Regions from separate parts of the Streptomyces sp. NPDC002754 genome, predicted to be linked through region 2. Evidence: predicted binding sites of a transcription regulator. Region 2 holds the regulator's gene; the other holds the start of a gene.
What was found. Region 2 encodes HspR, which represses chaperone genes until heat shock. Its sites were predicted from a motif close to TTGAGNNNNNNNNNCTCAA; they were not measured.
Positions count from the first base shown of each region.

Region 1 (3,408 bases), on a different contig from region 2:
TCCTGACCCGCACGCGGCGCTGCGCGTGGTCGACCTCCAGCTCGCCGAGCCGCAGGATGCCGCTGCGCGGCGTCGTGGCCGCGAGCGCCGCCCGCTCGACACGGCGCAGTAGCACGTGCACGCGCGCCGCCAGTTCCCGCATGGAGAACGGTTTGGTCATGTAGTCGTCGGCACCGACGCCGAGCCCCACCAACATGTCCGTCTCATCGTCGCGCGCCGTGAGCATCATGACCGGCACAGGCCGCTGGGCCTGAACGCGCCGGCAGACTTCGAGCCCGTCGAACCCGGGCAGCATGATGTCAAGGATCAGCAGGTCGGGCTGCCAGGCCTCGGCCGTGTCCACCGCCGCCGGACCGTCCTGCGCGGTTTGCACGAGGAATCCCTCGGCGCGCAGTCGGGCGGCGATGGCATCGACGATGGTCGGATCGTCCTCGACGACAAGGACCCGTCGCTGGGCTCCCTGAGTCGTCGTGGTGGTGTTGTGGGAGGTGTGTGTCTGCTCCATCGCCCCGCCCCTGAGTGCGCGCCGTCGTGACGCGCTTGACGCTTGAATGATCGGGTTTCGGACGTCAGCGTACGGGGAGTTACCGCCGGTCGGCTACGTGGGCCTCAGTGCGAGGTGCACCACGTCAGGGACGCCCCGGACAACCGGGATCTCTTCGGTGCGCACCGCCTGGAATCCGGCATTCCGCAAGGTTTCTTCGAAATTTGCTGACGGCTGTGCGGACCATACGGCGAGAACACCACCCGGGTCGAGTCGGTCCTTGCAGGCGGCCAGGCCGGAGGGTCCGTAAAGGGTGTGGTTGTCCTCGGTGACGGTCCAGTCGGGACCGTTGTCGATGTCGAGGCAGAGCGCGTCGTAGGTGTCCGTGGCCGTGTGCAGATGCCGTACGAGGTCGGCCTCGACGATTTCCGTACGGGGGTCGGCGAGGGCCTCGGCGGAGAGCTCGCGCAGCGGGCCGTTCCGATGCCAGTCGATGATCGCGGGCTCCCGCTCGACGACCGTGATGCCGCCCCAGCGCGGGTCGGCGGCCGCGTGCGCGAGGGAGAAGCCGACGCCGAGGCCGCCGATGAGGACGTGCGGCTTCTCGCGGGCGTCGGGGGCGGCTCGGGCGGCTCGGGCCGAGAGCGCCGAGTCGACGAGGCGCCGTTCGGAGCGGCCGTCGGAGGTGTCCATCAAAAACGTGCCGTTGGCGATGATCTGGAGCAGGTCGCCGTGACGGCGCAGGACCACCTCACCGAAGGGGCCTTCGCGGCGATCGAGGACGACGGGTGGAGCGGGGTCGTGCAGGGTCGTCATGACCGCCATTGTGGCCGACGAGGTGGGCGGCCCGCGGGGAGTTTCTGTGGCTCACGTCTCACATGGCACGCGTCACAGAGGGTGACTCATTCAAGCCCCGCCGGCGATTGAGGCGCGGGGTCCGGGGCGGAGCCCCGTGGCGTGGGGCCGGTCGACCGCTCCCAGTCGCGATCGCTGACAGCGAACGCTCCTGCCGGAACATCTCGGCGCCGCCGAGCATTGAGTCCATGTAACTCAACTTGACTGCCAAAGGGGAGATCATGGCATCGACGTCCACACCGCTCACCCTGCCCGTGCTGCCGCTCGACGACGAGGTCGTGCTGCCCGGAATGGTGGTGCCCCTGGACCTCAGCGACACCGACGTACGAGCCGCGGTGGAGGCCGCACAGGCCGCCGCGCGTACTGGACCGAGCAAGCCGAAGGTGCTGCTTGTTCCACGCGTCGACGGGACGTACGCGAACACCGGCGTGCTCGGCACCGTCGAGCAGGTCGGCCGCCTCGCCGACGGCGACCCCGGCGCCCTGATCCGCGGCGTCGGCCGCGTGCGCATCGGCGCCGGCACGACCGGGCCCGGCGCCGCCCTGTGGGTGGAGGGCCTGACCGTGGAAGAGGAGGTACCCGACCCGCTGCCGGGTGCGGTGACCGAACTCGTCAAGGAGTACAAGGCGCTCGCCACGAACTGGCTGAAGAAGCGCGGCGCCTGGCAGGTCGTGGACCGCGTCCAGGCCATCGACGACGTGTCCGCGCTCGCCGACAACTCCGGTTACTCCCCGTTCCTCACCACCGCCCAGAAGGTCGAGCTGCTCGAAACGGCCGACCCGGTGGAGCGCCTGAAGCTCGCGACCGGGCACCTGCGCGACCACCTCGCCGAGCAGGACGTCGCCGAGTCCATCGCCAAGGACGTCCAGGAAGGCGTCGACAAGCAGCAGCGAGAGTTCCTGCTGCGGCGCCAGCTCGACGCCGTCCGCAAGGAACTGCGCGAGATGAACGGAGAGAAGGACGACGGCGAGGAGTCCGACGACTACCGGACGCGCGTGGAGGCCGCCGACCTCCCGGAGCCGGTGCGTGAGGCCGCGCTCAAGGAGGTCGAGAAGCTGGAGCGGGCGAGCGACCAGTCGCCCGAGGGCTCCTGGATCCGCACCTGGCTGGACACCGTCCTCGAACTTCCGTGGAACGAGCGGACCGAGGACGAGTACGACATCCAGGGCGCCCGCACCGTCCTCGACGCCGAGCATGCGGGTCTGGACGACGTGAAGGAGCGGATCACCGAGTACCTGGCCGTGCGCAAGCGCCGCGCGGACCGCGGCCTCGGCGTGGTCGGCGGGCGGCGTGGCGGCGCCGTGCTCGCGCTCGTCGGTCCGCCCGGCGTCGGCAAGACCTCGCTCGGCGAGTCCGTCGCGCACGCGATGGGCCGAAAGTTCGTCCGCGTCGCCCTCGGCGGCGTACGGGACGAGGCCGAGATCCGCGGCCACCGGCGTACGTACGTGGGTGCGCTGCCCGGCCGCATCGTGCGCGCCATCAAGGAGGCCGGGTCGATGAACCCGGTGGTCCTCCTCGACGAGGTCGACAAGGTGGGCTCCGACTTCCGCGGCGACCCAGCCGCGGCGCTGCTCGAAGTGCTCGACCCGGCGCAGAACCACACCTTCAGGGACCACTACCTGGAAGTCGAACTCGACCTGAGCGATGTCGTGTTCCTCGCGACGGCGAACGTCCTGGAAGCCATTCCTGAGGCGCTCCTCGACCGTATGGAGCTGGTCCGGCTCGACGGCTACACCGAGGACGAGAAGGTCGTCATCGCCCGCGACCACCTGATGCCGCGCCAGCTGGACCGCGCGGGGCTCGCGGCCGACGAGGTCACCATCGACGACGACGCGCTGCGCAAGCTCGCCGGTGAGTACACGCGGGAGGCGGGCGTACGCAACCTGGAGCGGTCCGTGACGCGCGTGCTGCGGAAGGTGGCCGCGCAGCACGAACTGGGTGAGCGGGAGCTGCCGTTCACGGTTGGCGAGAGTGACCTGCGTGGGTTGATCGGGCGGCCGCACCACGTGCCCGAGTCGGCGCAGGATCCTGCCGAGCGGCGCACGTCCGTGCCGGGCGTGGCGACGGGG
Region 1 covers NZ_JBSFVM010000010.1:205,096-208,503, forward strand. The annotation lists gene ACWD2L_RS22170 (response regulator transcription factor) at 1-505, opposite strand, end outside; gene ACWD2L_RS22175 (spermidine synthase family protein) at 599-1,300, opposite strand; gene lon (endopeptidase La) at 1,561-3,408, shown strand, end outside.
Region 1: lon (endopeptidase La) is a predicted target of HspR. The motif match lies at 1,520-1,538, and genes of this name have one in related genera.

Region 2 (3,408 bases):
GTGGCGATCCTGCAGCCGGGTTACCGGATCGGCGAGCGCACCATCCGCCCCGCGCGGGTGGCCGTGGCCGAGCCGCAGCCGGGTGCGAAGGCGGACGACGCAGCCGAGAAGGATGCCGAGAAGGACAACGGTGGCCCGGAAGAGGGCTGACGTCACACGCATGGGTAAGGAGGGACGTCGAGGCCGATGAGCACCAAGGACTTCATCGAGAAGGACTACTACAAGGTCCTCGGCGTCCCGAAGGACGCCACCGACGCCGAGATCAAGAAGGCGTACCGCAAGCTCGCCCGTGAGAACCACCCCGACGCCAACAAGGGCAACGACAAGGCGGAGGAGCGCTTCAAGGAGATCTCCGAGGCGAACGACATCCTCGGGGACCCCAAGAAGCGCAAGGAGTACGACGAGGCGCGCGCCCTGTTCGGCAGCGGCGGGTTCCGACCGGGACCCGGCGGCGCCGGCGGCAACGGCTCGTTCAACTTCGACCTGGGCGACCTCTTCGGAGGCGGCGCCCAGGGCCAGGCGGGTCAGGGCGGCTTCGGCGGCGGCATCGGCGATGTGTTCGGTGGACTGTTCAACCGGGGCGGTGCGGGCGCGGGTACGCGTACGCAGCCGCGCCGGGGCCAGGACATCGAGTCCGAGGTGACGCTCAGCTTCACCGAGGCGGTGGACGGGGCCACGGTCCCGCTGCGCATGTCGTCGCAGGCCCCCTGCAAGGCGTGCTCCGGCACCGGCGATGCGAACGGCACACCGCGCGTGTGCCCGACGTGCGTCGGCACCGGACAGGTCTCGCGGGGCGGCGGTGGCGGCTTCTCGCTCACCGACCCGTGCGTGGACTGCAAGGGCCGCGGCCTGATCGCCGAGACGCCGTGCGAGGTCTGCAAGGGCAGCGGGCGGGCGAAGTCCTCCCGCACCATGCAGGTCAGGATCCCCGCGGGGGTCTCCGACGGCCAGCGCATCCGGCTCCGCGGCAAGGGCGCTCCCGGTGAACGGGGCGGCCCGGCGGGCGATCTGTACGTCGTCGTGCACGTCGACGCCCACCCGGTCTTCGGCCGCAAGGGCGACAACCTCACGGTCACCGTCCCGGTGACGTTCACCGAGGCGGCGCTCGGCGCCGAGGTCAAGGTGCCCACGCTCGGCGGTCCCGCCGTCACCCTGAAGCTGCCCACGGGCACGCCGAACGGGCGGACGATGCGGGCCCGCGGCAAGGGTGCCGTCCGCAAGGACGGCACGCGCGGCGATCTCCTGGTGACGGTCGAGGTGGACGTCCCCAAGGACCTTTCGGAGGACGCCCGCAGCGCCCTCGAGTCGTACCGCAAGGCGACTGAGGACATCGACGTGCGGGCAGAACTGTTCAAGGCCGCGAAGGGAGCGTGAGTGTGATGGACGGGCAGCGGGGTCGTCGGCGCAGCAACCCTCCCCCAAGGACTGCGTCCAGGGGGTACCCCCCGCCACTGACCGACGAGACGCCGGTGTACGTCATCTCGGTGGCGGCACAGCTGTCCGGCCTGCACCCACAGACCCTGCGCCAGTACGACCGCCTCGGCCTGGTCTCGCCCGACCGCACGGCCGGGCGCGGTCGGCGCTACTCGGCCCGCGACATCGACCTGCTCCGCACGGTGCAGCACTTGTCGCAGGCCGAGGGCATCAACCTGGCAGGCATCAAGCGCATCATCGAGCTGGAGAACCAGGTCGCCGCGCTGCAGTCCCGTGTCGCCGAGCTCTCCGCTGCGGTGGAGGGCGCGGCCTCCGCGATCCAGCAGCGCGAGGCGGCGGTGCACGCCTCGTATCGCCGGGACCTGGTCCCGTACCAGGAGGTCCAGCAGACGAGCGCGCTCGTGGTGTGGCGGCCGAAGCGGTCGTCCGAGCAGTAGTCCGCACTCATGCGTGAAGGGCCCCGGAGGCGTTGTCTCCGGGGCCCTTTCGGATGCCGCAGGATGGTGTCATGACCGAGATCCGCACCCCCCGCCTCCTCCTGCGCCGCTGGCAGCCGGACGACGACCTCGCCCCGCTCGCCGAGATCCAGGCCGACCCCGCCGTGATGCGCCGCGTCGGCGACCGGGCCCCGCGCTCCCTCGACGGGACCTTCGAGGACATCGAGCGCTGGGAGGAGGAGTGGGACGACGAGGGCTTCGGGGTCTTCGCCGTGGAACTCCTCGGCTCCGGCGAACTGGTGGGCGCCGTCGGCCTGTACGTGCCGGAGGTCCCGCGGCAGGTGGCGGGACAGATCGCGATCCAGTGGCGGCTCGGCCGCGTGTTCTGGGGCCAGGGGTACGCCTCGGAGGCGGCGCAGGCCACGCTGGAGTTCGCCGTTCAGGACCGGGGCATCGACCGGGTCGTCGCGGTGACGACGGAGGACGACACGTCCTCGGAGAAGGTTCTCCACAAGCTGGGGATGGCGCCGCTGCCCGGCGAAGTGGCGGGCTGCCGGCTGTACGCGATCGACCTGACGGAGTTCGAGGCGTGAGCAGGCATGAGGGACCCAAGGGCTGTGAGATTCCTGTGAAGCTCGTGGATGCCTCGCGGAGGTGTCCGGTATTCGCCGTCTTCGGCTTCATGTGAAGAACTAATGGACCCGTTTTCATTGCGGTGTGGCTTCACCTCTTGACGGTCCCCGGGCGGGCGAGTTGGCTTCGAGCCACCTCGGCCGCACCGTTGCGGCCACGTCAGGGAGGTATCCGCACATGAACACGCGTATGCGTTGCGCCGCCATGGCCGGCGCCGCATCCGTCCTGGTCGTCTCGCTCTCGGCCTGTGGCGGCGTGCTGCCGGGCGGCGACAACGAGCCCAGCGCGTCCGTCACCAAGGGGAACGACGTCAAGATCGGCCTGCTTCTCCCGGAGAAGGGGGCCACGCGCTACGAGAAGTTCGACCACCCCATCTTCCAGCGTCAGGTGGCGAAGCTGACCGGCGGCAAGGGGCAGCTGGTCTACGCCAATGCCAAGCAGAACGCCGCCCTCCAGCGCAAGCAGCTGCAGCAGATGATCGACGCCAAGGTCGACACGATCGTCGTCGACGCCGTGGACGCCGAGAACATCGCCCCGGCCGTGCGCAAGGCCAAGGACGCGGGCATCCACGTCATCGCGTACGACCGGCTCGCCCAGGGGCCCGTGGACGCCTACGTCGGCTTCGACAACGAGCTCGTCGGCCAGACCCAGGGGAAGGCGCTGGTCTCCGCGCTCGGCGGGGCCAAGGCCACCAAGCGCGACAAGGTCGTGATGATCAACGGCTCGCCCGACGACCCCAACGCCGCGCAGTTCAAGAGCGCCGCCCGCGCCGAGCTGGGCAACGCCGTGACCGTCGCGAAGTCGTACGACACCGCGGGCTGGAAGGCGTCCAACGCCAAGGCCAACATGGAGCAGGCCATCAACGCGCTCGGTGCGGACGACATCGCGGGCGTGTACGTCGCCA
Region 2 covers NZ_JBSFVM010000002.1:143,964-147,371, forward strand. The annotation lists gene grpE (nucleotide exchange factor GrpE) at 1-150, shown strand, start outside; gene dnaJ (molecular chaperone DnaJ) at 187-1,374, shown strand; gene ACWD2L_RS07975 (heat shock protein transcriptional repressor HspR) at 1,380-1,871, shown strand; gene ACWD2L_RS07980 (GNAT family N-acetyltransferase) at 1,943-2,464, shown strand; gene ACWD2L_RS07985 (sugar ABC transporter substrate-binding protein) at 2,682-3,408, shown strand, end outside.